DNA from 2 places in the Streptacidiphilus sp. BW17 genome. Region 2 is predicted to be linked to the other one. Evidence: riboswitches for the same ligand, from Rfam matches in the RefSeq annotation. Region 2 holds a riboswitch; the other holds the start of a gene.
What was found. Region 2 has a riboswitch for magnesium ahead of ABH940_RS00125 (NRAMP family divalent metal transporter). Riboswitches for the same ligand answer to the same signal wherever they lie in the genome.

Region 1: it holds a riboswitch for magnesium, as region 2 does, so the genes downstream of both, ABH940_RS08880 (hypothetical protein) here and ABH940_RS00125 (NRAMP family divalent metal transporter) in region 2, are expected to answer to the same signal.

The regions. Positions count from the first base shown of each region.
Region 1 covers NZ_JBGCCR010000005.1:260,155-270,716, forward strand. The annotation lists gene ABH940_RS08860 (response regulator) at 1-40, opposite strand, end outside; gene ABH940_RS08865 (sensor histidine kinase) at 37-1,395, opposite strand; partial or broken gene ABH940_RS08870 (uracil-xanthine permease family protein) at 1,698-3,136, shown strand; gene ABH940_RS08875 (MgtC/SapB family protein) at 3,282-4,007, opposite strand; M-box (ykoK) riboswitch at 4,389-4,568, opposite strand; M-box (ykoK) riboswitch at 4,782-4,960, shown strand; gene ABH940_RS08880 (hypothetical protein) at 5,363-5,698, shown strand; gene ABH940_RS08885 (helix-turn-helix domain-containing protein) at 5,727-6,122, shown strand; gene ABH940_RS08890 (hypothetical protein) at 6,220-7,005, shown strand; gene ABH940_RS08895 (metal ABC transporter permease) at 7,018-7,890, opposite strand; gene ABH940_RS08900 (metal ABC transporter permease) at 7,887-8,792, opposite strand; gene ABH940_RS08905 (metal ABC transporter ATP-binding protein) at 8,794-9,723, opposite strand; gene ABH940_RS08910 (metal ABC transporter solute-binding protein, Zn/Mn family) at 9,743-10,562, opposite strand, start outside.
Region 2 covers NZ_JBGCCR010000001.1:24,372-34,933, reverse strand. The annotation lists gene ABH940_RS00155 (Crp/Fnr family transcriptional regulator) at 1-45, opposite strand, end outside; gene ABH940_RS00150 (LCP family protein) at 210-1,835, opposite strand; gene ABH940_RS00145 (DUF6542 domain-containing protein) at 1,828-2,544, opposite strand; gene ABH940_RS00140 (NUDIX hydrolase) at 2,693-3,313, opposite strand; gene ABH940_RS00135 (hypothetical protein) at 3,411-4,652, opposite strand; gene ABH940_RS00130 (hypothetical protein) at 5,016-5,339, shown strand; gene ABH940_RS00125 (NRAMP family divalent metal transporter) at 5,481-7,130, opposite strand; M-box (ykoK) riboswitch at 7,403-7,594, opposite strand; gene ABH940_RS00120 (HAD-IC family P-type ATPase) at 7,822-10,562, shown strand, end outside.

The DNA of each region.
Region 1 (10,562 bases), on a different contig from region 2:
CCAGGACCTGGTCGTCAGCGAGCAGCACACGGATGGTCATGCGGTTCCCGTCATTCCGGCGACGGCAGGGGCGTCTGCCGCTGGGGTGGTCAGCGAGGTCGTCTGCGACGTTGTCTGCGCGGGCGTGGCGGAGCCTGCGCCCGGCTCGTAGGGCAGCTCCACCACGACGCGGAACCCCCCGTCCGGGCGCGGCCCGGCCCGGAAGCTGCCGCCCACGGTGGCCGCGCGCTCGCGCATGCCGATGATCCCGTATCCGCCGGACGTGCGGGGCTCCCCGCGCGCGGCGCGGTCACCACGCTCGCCCCGCTCGGGACGCTCACTGCGGTCGGAGCGCTCGGACGGGCCGCCCGTGGGCCCCTCGTCCTCGACCTCGATGCGCAGCGTGCGCGACCGGTAGTCGAGCCGCACCACGGCCGAGGAGCTCCCGGCGTGCTTGCCGACATTGGTCAGCGACTCCTGGACGACCCGGTAGGCGGTCAGGTCGACGGTGGCCGGAAGCGGCTGCGGCACGCCCTCGACATGCCGTTCGACCCGCAGGCCCGCCTTCTCGAACTTGGCCAGCAACGCCGGAAGCTGGTCCAGTCCCGGCGCGGGCTCGCGCGGGCTGACGGAGTTCTCGTCGTTCTCGCCGGTCTGCCGCAGCACGGCCACGGTCGCGCCGAGCTCGGTAAGCGCGGCGCGCCCGGCCTCGCGGACCTGGGCGAGCGCCTCGCGCGCGGTGTCGGGCTGGGTGGCCAGCACGGTCGAGGCGACCCCGGCCTGGATGTTGATCAGCGCTATGTGGTGACCGACGATGTCGTGCAGTTCGCGGGCGATCCGCAGCCGTTCTTCGGCGACACGGCGGCGGGCCTCCTCCTCGCGGGTGTGCTCGGCGCGGCGGGCCCGCTCCTCTATCGCCGCGACGAAGGCGCGACGGCTGCGCACCGCCTCGCCTATCGCGACGGTCATCGCGGTCCAGGCGAAGGCGTAGCCGTTGACGGCCTGGTCCCACTTCTCCGGAGAGAGCGCCATGCTCGCGATGCCGACGGAGAGCACCGCGATGCCGCCGATGGCGAGGGCGAGCCGACGCTCGACGACGGAGCAGACGGTGTAGATCCCGAGACCGGCACCGGCCAGGATCGGGCCACGCACGGGCCCGACGAACATGTACCCAACGGTCGCGGCCACGGTGAGCGCCAGCACCGACACCGGATAGCGGCGACGCAGCGCCAGCGGGGCGTAGACCAGGAACCCGGCGACGACCAGCACCTCGGAGGGGTCGATCTCGGACCAGCTCTTGGTCGGGCCGCCGTCGCGCCAGACGAGGGTGAGCCCGTAGAGCCCGAACGCCAGCAGCGTGTCCATCCAGTAGGGATGGGCACGCGCGAAGAGGCGGATGCGGCGGAGCAGGTCCATGGCTTCAACGGTAGAGGCAAAGCGGTCATGGACCGTCATGCCGTGGTACCGATCACCTGGGCCGAACCTACGTGCCACCTCGTATAACCTGGTCCGGTTTGGACGGCTTACGGGGATTTCCACCCCAACACCCTCGAACACGACTGCTGTCACGCGAACAGAACCGCGACGATGTGGAGAGCCGATGAGCGGCGAGCTGAGTCGCAGCGGAGCGGAGCCGAAGCGAAGCGCGAAGGAACAGCCATGAGCGGCGAGCTGAGTCGCAGCGGAGCGGAGCCGAAGCGAAGCGCGAAGGAACAGGCGTGAGTGGCCGGGGCCTCGGCGGCTGGGAACTGCACGGCGACGGCCGGCACATCGAGACCGGCGAGGTCGTCAAGCCGTGGGAGCGGCTGAGCTGGGGCCGGACCATCGGCCTGGGCGCGCAGCACGTCGCGTCGATGATCGGCGCCTGCTACGTCGCGCCGCTGCTGATGGGCCTGGACCCGAACCTCACCGTGATGATGTCGGGCGTCGCGACCATCCTCTTCCTGCTGCTGACCCGCGGCCGGATCCCGAGCTACCTCGGCAGCAGCCTCTCCTTCGTAGGCGCGGCGACGACGATCAGGCTGCAGGGCGGCTCGACGTCGGCGATCACCGGCGCGCTGCTGGTGACCGGTCTGGTGCTGGCCGTGTTCGGGCTGGTGGTGAAGGCGGGCGGGGCCCGGATCATCCACGTGGTACTGCCGCCCGCGGTGACCGGCGCGGTGGTCATGCTGATCGGCTTCAACCTCGCGCCGGTGACCGCCGGCACGTACTGGCCGCAGGACCAGTGGGTGGCGCTGGCCACGATGGCGGCGACCGGCTTCGCGCTGGTGGCGCTGCGCGGCTTCTGGTCCCGTATCGCGATCTTCCTGGGGCTGGTCTTCGGCTACGCGTTCTCCTGGGTGTTGGACCGCACGCTCGGCAAGATCTACTCGCCGGACGGCAGCGGCAAGGTCACCGACCACTGGCGGCTCAACCTCTCCGGCGTCGGCCACGCCCGCTGGGTCGGCCTGCCGCACTTCCACGGACCGACGTTCAGCGGGTCGGCGATCGTGGTCGCGCTGCCGGTCGTCATCGCGCTGATCGCGGAGAACACCGGTCACGTCAAGGCGGTCAGCGAGATGACCGGCGCGGACCTGGACGACAGGATGGGCGACGCGATCGCCGCTGACGGCATCGCGACGGTCCTCTCCACGGCGGTCGGCGGCGGGGCCACCACCACCTACGCCGAGAACATCGGCGTGATGGCGGCCACCCGCGTCTACTCCACGGCCGCCTACTGGTGCGCGGCGGTCTTCGCCTTGCTGTTCGGCCTCTGCCCGAAGTTCGGCGCGATCATCACGGCGATCCCCGGCGGGGTGCTGGGCGGCATCACGGTCGTCCTCTACGGCATGATCGGCTGCTCGGCGCGCAGATCTGGATCCGCAACAAGGTGGACCTGACCAACCCAATCAACCTGATCCCCTGCGCGGCCGGGATCATCATCGGCGCGGGCGGCGTCACTATGAAGATCAGCAGCAGCTTCTCGCTCGGTGGCATCGCCCTGGGCACGATCGTGGTCCTCTTCGGCTACCACGCGCTGCGCCCGCTGGCTCCGGCCGCCATGCGGCAGGCCGCGACGGCGGGACAGGCCGGACAGGCCGGACAGGCCGGACAGGCCGAGGCCGACGGGACGCAGCCGACGGAGGGTCAGACCGGTTCGGGCTCGGCCACGGACTGACCTGAAGGCTTTCGCTCACCCACCTCGTGTCAGCAACCGGGCTGCGGCGGCGACTTCGCCGTTGATCCGGCGTCGTGGGATCGGCACGGTGGCACCGCCTCTCGGTGGCCGGGGTGTGGGCAGGGGCGTGCGGGCTGAGCGGTCGTCAGGCGAGGGCGGACTCGCCGTTGGCCTCCTCCTCCAGATGCCAGTGCAGGTCCAGCACGCCCGGTTCCAGGGAAAGCCGGGTGACGGCCGGCTCCAGCGCCTTGCCCGCATCCCCCTCGACGGTGACGGTCGCGCGGAGGCTGGCCACGTCCTCGCCCTCCCGGGTGGCACGCAGCCCGGCGGGAGTGAGACCGGCGCCGGTGAGTGCCTGCAACAGCAGGGCGCGGATGTGCGACTCGTTGCGACGGCTGCAGCGCAGGTGCACGGTCACCCGGCTGCTGGTGTCCGGGTCGGACCCGGCCGAAGGCGCCCGGTCCAGCAGCCGCCCGGCCGGGCGGAGCACCAGGTGGACGGCGAGTACGGCGAACGTCCCGACCAGCGCCAACTGGAGCCGCCCGGACGCCGCCAGCACTCCGACGGCCGCCGAGCACCACAGCGTGGCAGCGGTGTTGAGCCCGCGCACGCCGCCGCTGTCGCGCAGGATCACGCCACCGCCGAGGAAGCCGATGCCGGACACGACGTAGGACGCGACGCGGGTGGGGCTGCTGGTGTCCCCGGCCGCGACGCTGTAGAGGACGAACAGCGTCGCGCCGGTGGCGACCAGCGCGTTGGTGCGCAGCCCGGCCATCCGGGCGCGCCACTGTCGTTCGACGCCGATCAGTGCGCCGCAGCCGACGCCGGTGCCGAGACGGATCAGGAATTCGGCGGTGGTCAGGGACTGCACAGCCCGGACTCCTTCGGTGGTTCGTGTTCGGTGGCTCGTGTTAGGTGGTTCGTTTGCGTGGTCGGGCCGAGTATGCGTGGTCGGAGCCGTCCTGCTGGGGAACTCCAGACGTCGGCACGTCGGCGGGACGTCTCCCCCCCCGTCACGTGGGCAGACGAAAAGCGGACCTGGCGGAAGGATCGGGAAATTCCTCGGACCGAATGCGGGCAGCACAAATTCACACCCGTGGCCGGAACGGCGAAATCACCGGATCAGGCCATGCGTGTGCGTACCCGTGTGTCAGGAACCGCCTGCTGCGGGACCGGTCGAGCGCGGATGCGGACTACTGCCAGGTTTCATCAGGCCCCACCTCCCCAGGTCAGCGCACTCCCGTGCGGAACACCGACACCTCCCACGTAAGAGCTTCGGCACTGCACGGCGTGTCCCGCCCATCGGTCGGGCGGGAAGCCACTTGGCCTCAACCCTTAAGCCGGGAAGAGGTGTCCTGACCCTGGGCGTCTCTCGACGTCGTCGGGTCAGTGGCCTGTATCCGTGCAGACGCCTCACCGAACGAGGTGTCGCAGGAGAAGTGAACCGACCCACGCGGGGGAAAGTCAACCCGGCACGTAACAATCAGCCGCTCCGGCAGTTGCACATCGGTCGCAGGTGGACGGAGGAATGAATTCCCGTCAGCCACAGAAGTCACCGGACAACGGCGACAACAACACGTCAAAGAATCCGGGAACTTGCTTCACCACCGAATCACTGATCTATGCTGAGGGCGTTGAAACGAAGAGGGCACCTCGTTCGGTGAGGCGTCTTCACGGACACAGGCCACTGATCCCACCCGTCGAGAGACGCTCCGGATCAGGACACCTCCTCCCGACCTAAGGGTTGAGGCCAAGTGGCTTCCCAGTCAGCGCACTTGGGATCACGCCGTGGAGTGCCAAAGCTCTGACGAGTTGGGGTGTTCCGGCTACCGCGTCCTGTCGCGGTCTCTCACAGCCGGTCCGCTCCTTGCCGCGTCGCATCGGTGCCACGCGCACCACGGCCGGAAGGAGGCGAAGTCATGGACGACAGTCCGAGTCCATGTCCGGGCCGACCCCTGCCCGGCCATCCCGCCGAGCCTGGTCCGGCCCGCGTTCACCGCTGACCGCACGCCCGCGCCGTCCGCCACGCCGTCGACGGCGTCGTGGCGCGGGCACGCCTGCCCAGAAGGAGCCTCTTCGTCATGACCGTGATGTCCTTTCGCCCGCACACCCCGCACACCAGCCCGCACACCACCCCGCAGACGTCCGGCCGTCGCCCGCACGACGTACTGCACGACGTAGTGCGCGGCGCGCTCGGCCGACTCCGGCACATCAGGGCCTCCCGCCGTGTCCGCCGAGGCGTCGCTCGCCCAGGCCACCGTCACCGCGCTGCATACCACCGCCGCCGAGCCTTCGACCGCGTACGGGACACTGCGCCTCGCCCTCCACGACGGCGTCGAGCGCGTCTACCTGCTCGACCCGCACGACTTCGCCGCGACCACCTCCGCCGAGGTGGCCTACGACGCGCGGGTCCACGCCGCGTACATCCTGGCCGCCCAGGGCCACCGCCCGGAGTGGCTCGCGCCCCACCTCGACCTGCCGCTCTCCGCCGCCCGCGCGATCTGCGCCCGAGCGGAGCGCCACGGCCCACGCGGCCCGCGCAACGCCGTCGCACGCCGCTGAGCCCATCACCTACCCGGAAGGACCCCCCGTGACGGTCACCTATCAGCGCGCACACCAGCACCGCGAGCTGTCCGCTGCCATCCCGCCGACCCGCCTGCCTTCGGCCGGCCGCAGGCCACCGGTCCCGGTGGCGGTCCCGCCACGCATCGAGGTCGACGGGCGGCGCCGCCGGGCCGCCGCCGGCGGGCGGCCCCTGGACCTGACCCGGCGTGAGTTCGACCTGCTGGCCCATCTGGTCGTCAACGCGGAGCTGGTCTTCTCGCGCACCCAGCTGCTGGAACTCGTCTGGGAGCAGCCGGACGTCGGCGACGGCCGGACCGTCGACGTCCATGTCGCCCGGCTGCGCCGGAAACTGGGCGATCCGTACCGGTGGATGCTGGCCACCGTGCGCGGCGTGGGGTACAAGTACGACCCCGCGCCGTAGCCGCGGCGGCGCAACTGCGACGTTGTTGCAGGTAGAAGGCTCGGGCATCTGTCTTCTCATCTTCACGGATGCGAAGATGAGTGTGTACCGTGGTCCTGTGAACACGCTTCCTGCCCTGCTGCTCGCGGCCGGTGGCGTCGGCTTCGGCCACGCCGTCATGCCGGACCACTGGCTGCCGCTCGCCGTCCTCTCCCGCACGAGGCGCTACCGCACCGGGCGAGTCGTCCGGCTGTCGCTCGCCGCCGCGCTGACGCACGTCCTCGTCTCGCTGCTGCTCGGCGCGGTGCTGGTGGTCGTCGGGCTCCAGTTCCGCACGACGGTCGCCCGCCACACCGACCTCGTCGTCGGGGGCGTGCTGCTGGTGACGGGCGCGGTCTTCCTCGTCCTGGACCTGCTGGGCAAGGGCCACGGCCACAGCCACGACGGCGACGGCGGGCACAGCCAGGGTCACGGACGCGGACACGGACACACGCACGACCACGGGCACGCCCCCGACCACGAACACGACCACGACGGCCGCCACACCCACGCCGTCGGCACCACGGCGGTTCTGGACCGACCGAAAGCGGAACACGAGCACAGCCACCCACAGCGCAGCCCGCGCGGGCTGGCCGGGCTGCTGATCCCCTTCGGGGCTGCCGCCTCGCCGGATCTGACGATCCTTCCGGTCTTCCTGGCCGCAGGAGCGCTGGGGGCGACGGCGGCGATCGGCTCGCTGCTGGTCTTCACTCTGGTGACCGTCGGCACCATCGTCGGCCTGACCGTCGCCGCCGCGCTCGGGGCGCGGCTGCTGACGGCACCGTGGATCGACAAGCGCGCCAACATGCTGACGGCGGTCACGCTGCTGGTGATCGGCGCGCTGGTCGCTCTCGGCTGGATCTGACCTGCGCGTTCGCTACGCGGCTGCCTCAGCCGTCCGCGCGCCCCGACCGGCCGGGCGGGGCAGGTAGGTCGCGGCGTAGACGAGGGTCGCCGCCGCCATGATGCCGAAGCTGGGCGGGCACTGCGGGATCCACGCGGCGGCGGCCAGACCGGCCCACATCTCCGCGACCGCCAGACCGCCCGCCAGCGCAAGGCCGACGAAGGGCCGCTGCGTCATCCGCAGCGCCGCGCCCGCGGGGGCGGCCAGCAGGCCGAGCAGCAGCAGCGAACCGACGGCCTGGGTCGCCTCGCCGGCCGTCAGGCCGACCAGGGCCAGGAAGCCCAACCCCAGCGCCTTGACCGGGACTCCACGCGCGGCGGCGACGTTCTCATCCAGCGTCGCGAAGAGCAGCGGCCGGGCGATCAGCAGTACCAGCGCCGTCACCACGAGCGCGATCACGACCGCGACCGTCGTCTGGCCGCCGTCCAGGCCGAAGATCGAGCCGAAGAGCACCGAGGTGCCCGCGCCGCCGTTCCCCATGCCGCTGGCCGAGGTGGTGTAGAGGGTGAGGAAGAACGAGCCGAGGCCCAGGATCCAGGCGAAGGCGCTGCCGATCACCACGTCGTCCGCCTTGCCGCGGCGGCCGATACCGCCGAGCAGCAGACCGACCAGGACGCAGGCGACGAAGAGGCCGAGCCGCAGGTCGTATCCGGCGGCGAGTGCGGCCATCGCGCCGGTGAAGGCGACATGGCTCAGCGCGTCCCCGGTGAAGACCTGAGCGCGCAGCACCAGGAAGAAGCCGACCAGCCCCGCCGCCAGTGCGATGAACGTGCCCGCCAGCAGCGCGTGCTGGAAGAACGGCTGGGTCCACGCGGAGACCGCGAGGGACATGGTCGGGGCCGTCATGCCGCACCTGCCAGGGTCGGGACCGCGCGTCGCCGCTCGGCGGCCGCGGCCAACGCCCGCACGCCGTGGGCGAGCAGGAAGAGCGCGAACGCGAACGTGGTGACGAAGAAGCCGAGCGGGTAGTTCCAGTACCAGCCCGCGAACAGACCCAGCCAGGTCACGCCGAAGCCGATGACGACGGTGAGCAGCAGGCTCAACCCCGGCCGGGCGGTGAGCACCTGGGCCGTCGCGGCGGGCAACACCATCAGCGCGAAGACCAGCAACGCGCCGGTGATCTGCGCGGCCTCGGCGGTCGCGGCACCGAGCAGCACCAGGAACGCCACCGACAGCGCCCGCACCGGCACCCCGCGCGCGGCGGCGACCTGCGGGTCGACGGAGGCGAAGAGCAGCGGGCGGCCGATCACCGCGAGCACGCCCAGCACCACGACGCCGGCGACGGCCAGCGTCGTCACCTGACCGGTGGTGATGCCGGTGAAGTTGCCGAAGAGCAACGCCTGCGGGCCCTCCAACAGGCCCTTGTAGAGCGCCATGAAGAGGTATCCGCAGGCCAGCAGGAAGGCTTGGACGGTGCCGGTCGCCGCCGACTCCTCCGAGTCGCCGGGCTGACCCCCGCGGTTGCGTCGGAGCATGGCCAGCACCAGCGCGGCGGCGATGCAGAAGCCGAAGTAGCCGAGGCTGAGCGCGAATCCGGCCAGCGTCGCGAACGCCGCGCCGGGAAAGGCGACGACGGACAGGGTGTGCGCGGCGAAGGTCTGCCGCCGCAGCACGACGTACCAGCCGACGACGCCCGCGACGACGGCGACGATCGCACCCGCGCGGAAGGCGTTGAGCATGAACGGGTACGACCACATGACCTGGAAGTCGTAGAGCAGGTTCCAGGAGAACGGAGGAGCGGATCCCATCTCAGCCACCCGCTCCGGCGGGTGCTCCGGCGCTCGCGTCTGCCCGTGCTCCGTGCACTCCGGCGTGTGCGCCGGTGCCCTCGGGCTGTCCGACGACGACGAGGCGGCCGTCCTGGGTGGAGAGGACCTCGACCGGGGTGCGGTAGAGGCGGGTCAGCGTCTCGGAGGTGATCACCTCGGTGGGCCGGCCGCTGACGGCGCCGCCCTCGGCGATGTACACGACCCGGTCCAGGTGGTGCAGGATCGGGTTGACGTCGTGCGCGACCATGACCACGGCGACCTGCTCCTGGTGGCAGATCCGGCCGATCAGCGCGGCGACGGCGCTCTGGTTGGGAAGGTCCAGGCTGTCCAACGGCTCGTCCAGCAGCAGCACTTCGGGCTTGCGGACGAGGGCCTGCGCGATCAGCAGCCGCTGCTGCTCACCGCCGGAGCACTGCCCGATCGGGCGGTGCGCGTACGCGCTCGCGCCGACCAGCTCGATCACCTCACGGACCCGCTCGCGCGCGGCATGCCGGTTGCGCGCCCAGGGCAGGGGTATGCCCCAGCGGTCGCCGTCCAGGCCCATCCGGACGATGTCGACGCCACGGATCCGCAGGCTCGGGTCGAAGCTGCGGCGCTGCGGCAGGTAGCCGACGCGGCTGCCCGCCTCGCCGGGCCGACGGCCGAGCACGCGTATCTCGCCCTCGGCGGCGGGCACGACGCCGAGCAGCACCTTGACCAGCGTGGACTTGCCGACGCCGTTGGGCCCGAGGACGGCGACGAACTCGCCCGCCTGCACCTCGAGGTCGACGCCGGACCACAGCGTCCGCCCGCCCACGCGCACGGCGGCGCCCCTGAGGCCGACGACGGGCGCCGCGGCTTCGGTGGGCGTCGGGGTGGCCTTCTCGACGGCCGGTGCTTCGGCCGGTGCTGCGTCAGCGGGTGCGCTCACGGGGGGAGGATTCATGGCGTCACTTCCCGGTGGCCTGGTGGAGAGCCTGCTCCAGGCCCTGGAGCTCGGCGACCTGCCACTGCTGGAACGTGTCGTTCGCAGGGGCCAGGGTCTCGGTCACCTGGGCGACCGGAATGCCCTCGGACTTGGCCAGGTTGACCTGCGCGACCACATCCGGGGTCGAGTTCTGGCTGTTGTAGACGTAGACCTTGATCTGCTTGTTCTTGATCTGCTGGTCGATCAGCGCCTTGTCCGCGGCGGTCGGGTCGGTGCCCTCGCTCATCGCGTCCAGGAAGGTCTCCGGCGTCATCATCTTCAGCCCGAGGCCCTCGGCGAGCGGCGTGACGATCGACTCGGACGCCCCGATCGGCGTGCCCGCGTACTTCTGCTTGATCTGCGCGATCAGCTGGTTGTACTGGGCGAGGGTCTGCGTCTCGAAGGTCTGCTGCTGCGCGTCGAAGTAGGCGGCGTCGGCCGGGTCGAGCTTCTTGTACTCGTCGGTGATCGCGGCGATGACCTGCTTGACGTTGTCCGGCGAGTACCAGCGGTGCGGGTTGCCGCCCGGCTTGATCCCGACGAGGTCGCCGACGTTGAGCTCCGCGCGGCCCGTGCCCGGGTTGGTGGCCAGCAGCTTGTCCGCCCACGCGTCGTAGCCGATGCCGTTGACGATGGCCAGCTGCGCCGTGGTGACGGTGCGGGCGTCGGAGGCGGTGGGCTCGTAGGAGTGCGGGTCCGTGTTCGGGTTGGTGATGATGCTGGTCACATGCACGTGCGAGCCGCCGAGCTGGGTGGCGATGCTGCCCCAGAAGTTCTCGGCCGCGGCGACCTGGATCACCTTG
Region 2 (10,562 bases):
GTCCAGCGCGGTGAAGAGCGGTGCCCGCCGCAGAACGTCGTCCACTCGGTCCTCCTAGTCGGCCGTGCAGGCTTGAGGTGCGTTCCCCATCATGCCCGACCGGGAAACAGTGCGATCAATCACAACAAGTGTGTCCTACGTGTTTGCGGATCTCCTAGCCGGGTCGCACAAGAGTCCGTTTTGACCCTGGGCGCCCGGCCGGGCGCCCGTCAGTCCACGCAGGGGATGCCCTGGCCCATCTCGACCGCCGAGCCCTGGAAGGGGATGTCGGAAACCGTCCCGGCCTGCGCTCCGTCGGACGAGCCGCCGGGGCCGCCCGCCCCACCGCCCGACCCGCCGGAGGCCGCCGCGCCGCCGGGCGACGTCGGCGTGGCGTCCGTGCCCAGGACCACCTCGACGCGGCCGGGGGCGACCGCGCTGGAGGAGGCCACCCTGATGCCGCTGCCGCCGAGCTTCGCCGCGATCTGCTGGGCGGCCTGCTGCGCGCCGCTGCCGTAGTGGACCACGGTGCGGGTGTGCGGGGCGGCGTTGCCGGTCCGGCCCTGCGACCAGCCCGCGTCGACCAGCGACTTCAGCTTCTGCGCCGCCAGACCGGTGATCCCGGAGCCGTTCAGCACGTCCACCGTCGCCGGTGCGACCTGCTGCGGCGCCGACCCGCCGCCGCTGCCGCCGTTACCACCGGACGCGGGCGAGGACGACGCGGGCGTCGCCGCCGGGCTCGCGTCGTGGCCGGTCAGGCGCTGCATGATCCGCTGGATCTGCAGCTCGTCGACCAGGTTGACCGACTCCCCGTTGCGGGTGGCGAAACCCTGGATCGGGAGGGTGTTGAAGACGACGTTGCCGCCGGTCAGGCTGGGGACCTGCTGGGCGAAGTCCAGGATGTTCCACTGCGAGTCGAGCACCACGTCCTTCTTCACCACGTCGAAGAGGGACTGCATCTTGCCCAGGTCGTTGAAGAGACCTTCCTGCTTCAGCTTGTACATCACCGAGGAGATGAAGGCCTGCTGGCGGTGGGTGCGGTCCAGGTCGCCGTTGGTGAGGTTGTGGCGCTGGCGGACGAAGGCCAGCGCCTGGGCCGCGTCCAGCGTGTTGTAGCCGGCGTGGAAGTCCGCGCCGGAGCCCTGGCCCGCCATGGCCGGGTCCTTGGTGGCGTGCTTGAGGCAGACCGTGATCGGCTGGACCACCTGGGCGATGTCGTAGAAGCCGAGCAGGTTGACCTCGGCGAAGTGGTCGATCCGGATGCCGAGGAACTGTTGGACGGTGGCCAGCGTCGCCTCCCGGCCAACCTCGCGGCTCTGCTGCTCCAGCGCGGCGCCGGTGAGGCCCTGCGCCTTGAGGGCGGGCTCGGCGGCGGCCTTGGCGATGCCGTAGGCCTCCTTGACCTTGTGGAAGCCCTGGCTGGTCCCGTCGCCGTTGAGCGTCTGGACGTAGTCGTCGCGCGGGATGGAGAAGGCCTGCACCTTGCCGCCGCCTGCCGGGATGTGCAGCAGGATCAGGGTGTTGGTGTTGTACCCGCCGATGTCGCTGGACCCCGCGTGCAGGTCCTGCTCGACGAACTGCTTCGGCAGGTCGTTGCCGTTCATGTCCTTGCGGCTGTCGAGGCCGATCAGCAGCAGGTTGATCGAGTTGTCGATCTTCGGCGGGGCGTGGCGTTGCGCCACCGCCAGGGCGTCCGAGGTGTTCAGGCCGTCCGTCAGCGAGTTGTAGGCGAACCACGAGATGCCGCTGACCAGCAGCACGCCCGCGGAGGCGGTGGCGACGGCGGCGCGTCCGGCCTGGACCAGCGACGGAGCGGACCGACGGCCCACCGCGCGGTTGCGGGGGCGGTCAGCCATGGTGGTTCCTTCGCGGGACGGGGACCTGGCTCGGATCCTGCGGCTGGGCATCGGCCGCGCTGGAGGCCGCTGCTGAGGCCGCTGCCGACGCCGGGCCTCCGTCCGCGTCCGCGCGGCGCGGGCGGACGACGCGGGGACGGACGCTGCGGGGGCGGGCGTCCTGCGGGCGGACCGCACTGCCTTCGCCGCTGCGCAGCGCGAGCACCCGGCGCAGGCCGAGGGCGGCCACGGCGGCCAGAACGGCACTCGCCATGATCGGGAAGTCGGTGACCGCCCACTTCACCGAGGCCGTGGCGAGGGACCGGCCGCCCGCGAGTTGGTCGCCGTGCAGAGCCAGTTGGGAGACGACCGTGATCGCGGCCACCAGCAGGGGCGGCATCGGCAGCACCCACCACAGTCCGCGTCGGGTGCAGAGGAGTGCCGCCCACGCGGTGCCGAGCGCCGCGCAGAGGGCGAAGACCACGCCGAGCGGGTTGCCCAGCACCTCGTCGACGCCCGCGCCGAGGAGCGGCAGTCCGACGAGGACCCAGCCCGGCTTCGGGCGGGCGACCGGCCAGCCCCGGCGCTGGGGCGGTTTGGCCGTGTGTCCGCCGCAGCGCGACGCCCGCCGCGGCTTGGGCTGGGGGTTCGGCCGGGTGCCCGCCTGAGCGCGCTGCGGAGGTCGCGGTCGGGCGGACTCGGGGTGTGACAGAGCCAACTGCTCGGCCATTCCACTCCTCTCACTGCTCACCACAGGCGGTGTGTACCGGGCATATCCCCTCAGCTCTGGCGTACCAGGTGCAACACACGCACAGAGGGCATACATCGTTCCGCAAGGTGGCGTCGCTGTCACGCCTGTGACGGGGCGCGTCGAGCAGTCAATTCCCCAGCGTGCGCGCCCCGGCGCGGGACTCGACGGCGAGCGCCACCAGCTCGGACCACCAGGGCTCGCGCTCCCTGACCAGCAGCCGCTGGGCCTCCGCAGGCGTCACCACGCGGACCTCGACGACCGGTTCGCCGTCGTCGGGGTTGGTCGGCTCGGAGTCCACCAGGACCTCCGCCCAGCCCCACAGCCAGGCCTTCTCCGGGTGCGGCTGCCAGGGACGGTAGGGGCGCGGGTTGTCCGTCACGCAGTGGTGCGCGCCGATCCACGCGGGTGCGCCGAGCATCCGCGCGCCCGCCTCCTCGCGCAGTTCGCGGGCCAGGCAGCGGTGGACGCTCTCACCCTGCTCCCGCGTCCCGCCGGGCAGGAACCAGTGGTCGCGCTCGTCGCGGCAGAGCACCACGCCGTCGTCCTGGAACCCGATGAGATGGATGTTGGTGATGAGCCGGTCCTCGGGCAGCTGTGCGGAGAACCGGGCGTCCAGACTGCCCCAGGCCCAGCGTTGCGGCGCGTGCAGGTGCGGGTAGCGCCGCGCCAGGGCGGCGAGCTCCGCAGGGTCGACTCGCACCGGAACGAGTTCTGCCGGATCGTCAGGGCGCTCAGTCATCTGGGTCATTCGCCGAGCGTATCGGCGAACTCACGGGTAGTACGGCCAGGTTGACGGGGCTGGTCGCAGCACCCGGGCTCCGCGCCCAGGCTCTGTCCCCCGGTTCTCACCAGGCGTCGGCAAGCTCCGGGGAGCGGCGCGGTGCGACCACGTGCGCCCGCGCACCGGAACCGTCCCACGCCCCCGTCGGCGGCGCGTCCGCCCCGGACTCCCCGGTCGCCCCGGACTCCCCCGTCGAGGCGGACTCCGCCACGCGACGGCGCTTGCGGGTGCGGTTGTTCCTCGACGGCCACAGCAGCACATAGGCGACGGAGACCACCACGAACGCCAGCCGGACCAGCCCGCGCGTCGGCGCGTCGGGGATGAACAGGGCACCGCCGTAGAGGGAGAGCAGGGCGATCCAGCTCCACCACGGCACCAGTCGCCGCTGTCCGACGGCGTCCCAGATCAGCGTGCCGAGCAGCACCGAGGCGCTGTAGTACGTGTAGGTGCTCGGGTCCAGCAGGATGCGCGCGTTCGCGCCGACCAGGATCACCGCCGGCCAGCGGCCCCGCCACACCGCGAGCGCCCCCAGCAGTCCCCCGAGCGCGAACTGGGCCGGCCGGTCCCACGACGGCGTGGACGGCGCACTGACACCGAGCCAGCGCAGCGAGGACGCGGGCTGGTTGGGAATCGCGAACTTGGCCGCGGCCATGGTGTCCAGATTGCCCAGGTAGAACGGCAGCCAGGCGGCGGCGACCAGGACGCAGAAGAGGAGGAGGGGGCCGCGCCGTCGGCCGGACGGCAGTGCCATCAGCAGCACCGCGAACGGCAGCGCCCACGGCTTGGCGTCGACGGCCAGTGCCAGGAAGACGGCGACCGCCCAGGTCCGGCCGCGGGCCAGGGCGTGGACGGCCAGGGTGGAGCAGAACAGCGCCAGCGCGTCGTCGAGATGGGCGAACCGGACGGTGACCTCGATCCACATCGGGATGAAGGCCAGTCCGGCGATGAGTATCCGCTGTTGCAGACGGCGGTGGTTGGTGCCGGTCCCGAGGTAGTGCTGGGCGGCGGTCCGCCCGACGAGGATCACCATCACCAGGCCCAGTCCGGCCATCGTCCCCTCGGCGAACAACTCGCCGGTGGCGGGCGGGAACGGCGCGAAGATCCGCGCCACCAGCAGGCTGAACGGTCCGATCTGCAGCTCGGGGTGGTTGGCGTAGAGGGAGAGCCCGCCGCCGGGATCGCTGCCGAAGAGCAGCTGTTCGCCCTGGCGCAGGTAGTGCCAGGACACCCCGCCACTGTGCACGACCAGGACGAACCAGAGCACCGTCCACCCCGCGAGCAGCGCGTTGTGCCGTCGCACGGGCAGTCGTGCGATGCGGCCCGAGTCCGCGCGGTAGTCGCGGTAGTCGGGGAGGGTTTTTGCCTCGCCGGCTCGCCTCACGTTGCTCTCTTTCGCCCGATTTGTCGGTCAATTCCCCCGGGTTCACGCCATCCTAGGCGGTGAATGAAAAGATTATGTGCGTTGGCTCGTGTGCGTCCCACCGGCCGGTGGTTCCACCATCTGCTCGGCACGCCGTCGCCACAGCTGCACGAGTAGCCTGGCACCCCCTCGGTCCCGACTGCCCTTGGCCGAAGCGGCTTTGAAGGTGCATCAGCGGATGTGTTTTCTATACTTGCGCACATAAGCAACTGGCTTATCTGTGTGCAGGGAGAGAGGAAGCACTCTCAGGTGCAGTCGGGGGAGTCGCGTGAGAACGGCCGGTCGCAGCTGCGGTTGGCCGCTGTGGTCGGTGAGATCGAGGGGCTGTGGACCGCCTGGCTCCGGGCCAGGGGCACGGGACGTCGGCAGCGGCTGCTGGCCGAGCTCGGCCAGGCCGGTGCCCGCCTCGCTGCCGAGGCGGCCCAGGCGCAGCGCGCCCTCCCTCGCTCCTCCGAATCGCCCGTGAGCCCGACCTCGCCGCTGCGGCTGCCGCAGCCGCGTACCCGCCGCAACCGTCGGCTCGTCGCCGCCCGCCGTGGTGCGGAGTGGATCGCCGGACGCTTCTCGGACTGACAACCGCTCGTTCTCGGTCATTCTCGGACGGGAACTTCGCCCGGAACTCCGCCCCGGAAGTTCGCCCCGGGAACAGCACGCGAGCCCGGTCCGACCCCGAGGGGCCGGACCGGGCTCGTGCGGTGTGTGGAACTGCTCGGCTCAGTGGCCGAGGGCGACCTCGACGATCTTGACGATCACCAGGATCATCGCGACCAGCAGGTAGCTGCGGAGCGCGCTCATGCCGATCTTGCGGCCGGTGGCCATGACCGGCCGGGTCAGCGTCTCCAGCGGAGCCATCCGCCAGTCGTCGCGGCCCGTGCGGTCGATGGGGTCTTCCTTGGTCGCGGTGCGGCGCTTGGTCAGCGCGTACCCGGCGGCCAGGACGCCCACCACGCCGCAGACGGCCATGATGTCGAGGATCGCGCCCGCGGTGATGTTCGGGAAGAGCACCGACGCGGTCAGGATGATCGACAGGGTGACCAGGATGCCGATCACGGCGGAGGTGAAGGCGTTGGTCTTCGGGCCGTTCACCCACGGGCCGAGCACCTGCTTGTCGTTGCAGAGCAGCAGCAGGAAGACCGTGGCGGAGGGCAGCAGCACGCCCGCGAGGGTCTGCACGCCCTCGGTGAGGAGTCCCAGCGGCGAGCCGGGGATCAGCACGATGCCGGCGGCCAGGGCGACGAGGCCGGCGTAGACGGCGTAGAAGCCCTTGGCACCCTTGACGCCGCGGTGGAGCGAGTGCTTGATGCCGAAGACGTCACCGATGGCGTAGGCCGTGGAGAGCGAGACCGCGAAGGCGCCGATGATCGAGGCGTCCAGCAGCGCGACGGCGAAGAGGACACCGGCGACCTTGCCCGCGTGGGCGGCGATGCCGGAGGCCAGGCCCGCAGTGTCGGTGAAGTTGCCGAAGCCCTTGGTGCCCGCGAAGGCGGCGGCGGTGGCGCCCATCAGCGCCGCACCACCGATGACCACGATCACGATGCCGATCCAGAGGTCGGCCTTCTCGTACTTCATGAAGCGGGGGGTGATCCGCTTGTCGATGACGTAGCTCTGCTGGAAGAAGAGCTGCCACGGGGCGACGGTGGTGCCGACGATGCCGATGATCAGCAGCATCACGGTGGCCAGCTGGCCCTGGCCGCCCGGCAGGTTCGGGACCACGAAGTCCTGCGCCATCTGCGAGGTCTTCGGGTGAACCATGAAGTAGATCGGGACCAGCAGCAGCGATCCGGCACAGAGCGCGATCGCGATCCGCTCGAAGCGCTGGAACGACCCGGTGAACGCGGAGGCGACGATGATCGCGGCGGCGAGCACCACGGCGGCGGCCTTGGGCAGCCCCAGGTAGCCGGCGGCCAGGGTGATCCCGATGAACTCGGTGACCAGCGTCAGCGCGTTGAGGATGAACAGGTCGATGACGCTGAACGCGCCCCAGAACTTGCCGAACCGCTCCAGGATGAGCCGGGCGTGGCCGACGCCGGTGACCGCGCCGAGGCGGAGCACCATCTCCTGGTTCACGTAGAGGACCGGGACCAGCAGCAGCAGCGTCCACAGCAGGTGGGTGCCGTAGTTCTGGCCCGCCTGGCCGTAGGTGGCGAAGGCGCCGGCGTCGTTGTCGCCGACCATCACGATCAGGCCGGGGCCGACGATCGCGAGCAGCGTCTTGAGCTTGGCGGACAGGCCGCGGCGGTCGCCGTGGTCGTCCAGCTTGATGGTGCCGAGCGCGCCGCGGATGTCGCCGAGGTGCGCGTCGTCCAGCACCGCGGTGGTGCGGGCGGCGTCGCCCTGGACCTTCGGGTCGATCGTGGTGGTCATGATGGTCCCTCCCTGTGGCCGTGAAGGCCGATCGGAGGGCATGCAGCATCCATCCACCCTGCGAGCGTCCGCGCGCGCAGAAGGATCAAGGATCAGCAGGTGGTTACCGCATGCCGAAAGAAGACGAGGTCAAGCGGATGTGGGGCCGTTTATGGCCCGGGCTACTCGGACTGCAGTCCACTGCTTCTCGCCTCCCTCCGGTCGTGACGCGTCGCGCGTCGCAGCGGCAGGGGGCACACCGAACCCGGACCAATACGGCATCAGCCGTGTCCGGCACACCCCAACTCGTCAGAGCTTTGGCACTCCACGGCGTAGCGCGAGGCCTGTTCTGGGACAGGTCCGCCTGCGCAGCCACTTGGCCTCAACCCTTAGGTCGGGAGGAGGTGTCCTGATCCGGAGCGTCTCTCGACGGTTGGGATCAGTGGCCTGTGTCCGTGGAGACGCCTCACCGAACGAGGTGTCTCATGAATGAACATTCATATGATGGCCCTTGCGTAAGGGCACTGTCAAATGCTTACGGGCTGCGCGTTTACGCTGGTGCCGAAGTGGAGATGGGGAGGCAGCGCTGACCGGTCCGACTGATCTGCGGGCACGCCGGGACCGCCGCAAGGACGGTGCTCCCGCCCTTTCCGCTGACCAGGTTCCCCTGGCTGCCTCGGCCCCGTCCGCCCGGCGCGTGGATCCCCGCGAGGTGAGCGCACTGAGCGAACTGACGGATCTTCAGGTGCTGCGGGCGCTCGGGACGAGCCGGAGGGGGCTGCCCGAGGAGACCGCCGAACTGTGGCTCGCCGCGCACGGCGAGAACACCCTGCCGCTGCCGCCGCGTCCGACCCGTACCCGGCGGGTCGCGCTGCTGCTCCGTGACCCCTACACGATGACCCTCTGTCTCCTGGCCGGAGCGACGGCCGTCTCCGGGGCCTTCACCAGCACCGCGGTCCTGCTGCTGCTGATCACCGCGGGCTGTGCGCTGCGCCTGGTGGGCGAGTTGCGGGCGGAGCGCGAGACCGCCGCGCTGCGGCGATTCGTCGACGTGGGCAGCACGGCGACGGTGCTGCGCCGTCGGCCGGCGCCGTCACCGGCGTCACGGTCGGGGTCACGGTCTGGGTCATCGGTCGAACGGGAGTTGCCGTTCGACCAGTTCGTCCCCGGTGACGTGGTGCGGCTGGTTCCCGGGGACCGGGTCCCCGCAGATCTGCTGTTGCTGCGTGCGGAGGGGCTGACGGTCGATCAGGCGCTGCTGACCGGCGTCAGCCAGCCGGTGCCCAAGCGTGCCGCAGGCCGTGGCGGCGCGGTGCGTACCGGCCGGGTCTCGCCGGACAACGCCCGGCTCTGCCTGCGCGGCAGCGTGGTGGCGCACGGCACCGGCGTGGGCGTCGTCCTGGCGACCGGCGCGGACACCTTCCTCGCCGGAGCCAATCGGGCGCCGAGCGCCGGAGCGAATGCGGCGTCGAGCGCCGGGGCACGCGCGAAGGTCCGGGCGTGTGCAGGTTCGGACCGCCGGCCCGGGTCGGGCGCGGGAGCGCCCGCAGGGGAGCGGCGGACCGCGTTCGACGGGACCGCGCGGGAGGTGTCCGGGCTGCTGCTCCGGCTCGCCCTGGTCTCGGGTGCGGCCGGTCTGCTCGTCGGCGCGCTGGTGGACGGCCACCGCTGGGAGGCCTTGCCGTATGCGGCGGCCGTCGGTGTCGGGTTGACGCCCGAAATGCTGCTGCTGGTAGTGACCGCCGCACTGGCCCGTCAGGCGGCCGTGCTGCGTCGCGGTCCCAGGGGCCGCGTCTTCGCCCGACGGCTGACCGCCGTCCACGACCTCGGCGCGCTGGATGTCGTCTGCATCGACAAGACCGGCACCCTGACCCGGGACCGGCTCACCCTCCGCTCCGCCGTGGACGCGACGGGCCGTCCGGATCCGGAGGTTCTGCGCTGGGCGGCCGTCAACAGCTTGATCTGCGCCGAGCTCGGCGACCCGCCCGAACTCGACGCCGTCGACGACGCGTTGCTGGCCGCTGCCGAGGCGGGCTCGGGTTCGGCAGCGAGCGCGTCCGGGTCGGTGCTCGACGGTCTCGACGGTCTCGGTGGGCCCGGCGGCCTCGGGCCGGACGAGGACTTCGCGGCAGGCCTGGTGGGTGTCGCGGCCCTGCCGTTCGATCCGGGTCGACGCGTCGCGACGGTCGTGGTCGCCGCCCAGGCCGGGCCGGGGCTCACGCTGTCGGGGGCGCAGGCCGCGCAGGCCCTGGTGGCCAAGGGGGCCGTCGAGGAGATCCTCGCCCGCTGCGGGCGCGTCCGGGCCGGTGCCGTCCCGCCGTCGGCCGACCCCGCAGAGCGCGCTGACCATGCTGACCACGGCGACCCCGCGGAGCGGGCCGACCCCGCCGAACGTCGGACCGGCGGCCTGCGGTTGGTCGCGGGCCGGCACCAGCACTCGACCGGCCCGCCGGAACTGCTCGCCGCCGCCGTCGAGTTGGACGACGACCGGCGGGCCGGTGTGCTGGAACTGGCCGACCGCCTGGCCGGTGAGGGCCTGCGGGTGCTCGCCGTCGCCGTATCCGGGACGCGGCCTCGGGCCGGGGCCGGACGTCGACCCGCCGCTCCGGCTGTCGCGGACCTGGACGGCTTGACGTTGCTGGGCCTGGTGGCGCTGGCCGACGAGCCGGACCCGAGCGCAGCCGCCGCACTCACCGAGCTCACCGCCGAGGGCATCGCCGTGAAGATCGTCACCGGGGACCGGGCCGGGGCCGCCGTCCAGGCCTGCCGGGATGTCGGCCTCGACCCCGGCGCCCCGCTGCTGGGACCGGACGTCGACGCCCTTGACGACGCCGATCTGCGCCGGGCGGTGGAGTCGACGGTCGTCTTCGCGCTCGCCGCCCCTGCTCAGAAGGCGCGTATCGTCTCCGCTCTGCGCGCCAACGGGCATGTGGTCGGCTTCCTCGGCGACGGCCTCAACGATCTGCCCGCGCTGCGCGCCGCGGACGTCGGGATCGGCTCTCCCGGCGCGCTGGACGAGGGCCCGCGCAGCAGCGCCGACCTGGTCCTCGCCGCGCCGGGACTCACCGTCCTCGGCGACGCGGTCCGCTCCGCCCGCACGGCGCTCGCCAACGTCGGCAACTACCTGCGGATCACCCTTGCTTCCAACCTCGGCAACGTGCTGGCGATGCTGGCCGCCGGCGCGCTGGTGCCGTTCCTGCCGATGCTGCCCGCCCAGGTGCTGACGCAGAACCTCTGCTTCGACGCCGCGCAGCTCGCGCTCGCCTTCGACCAGCCACTCGCGGCGGGCCCGGGCGGTCGCGCGGACAAGCCCGCGGGCAGGGGCGTGCAGCGTCCACGGCCGCTCAGGCGGGGGGCGCTGGCCCGGTACGCGTTGCTCGTCGGCGTGGTCAACGCGCTCGCCGACCTGGCGACCTTCGCGGTCCTGTTGGCCACCGCGCACGGCCGGACCGG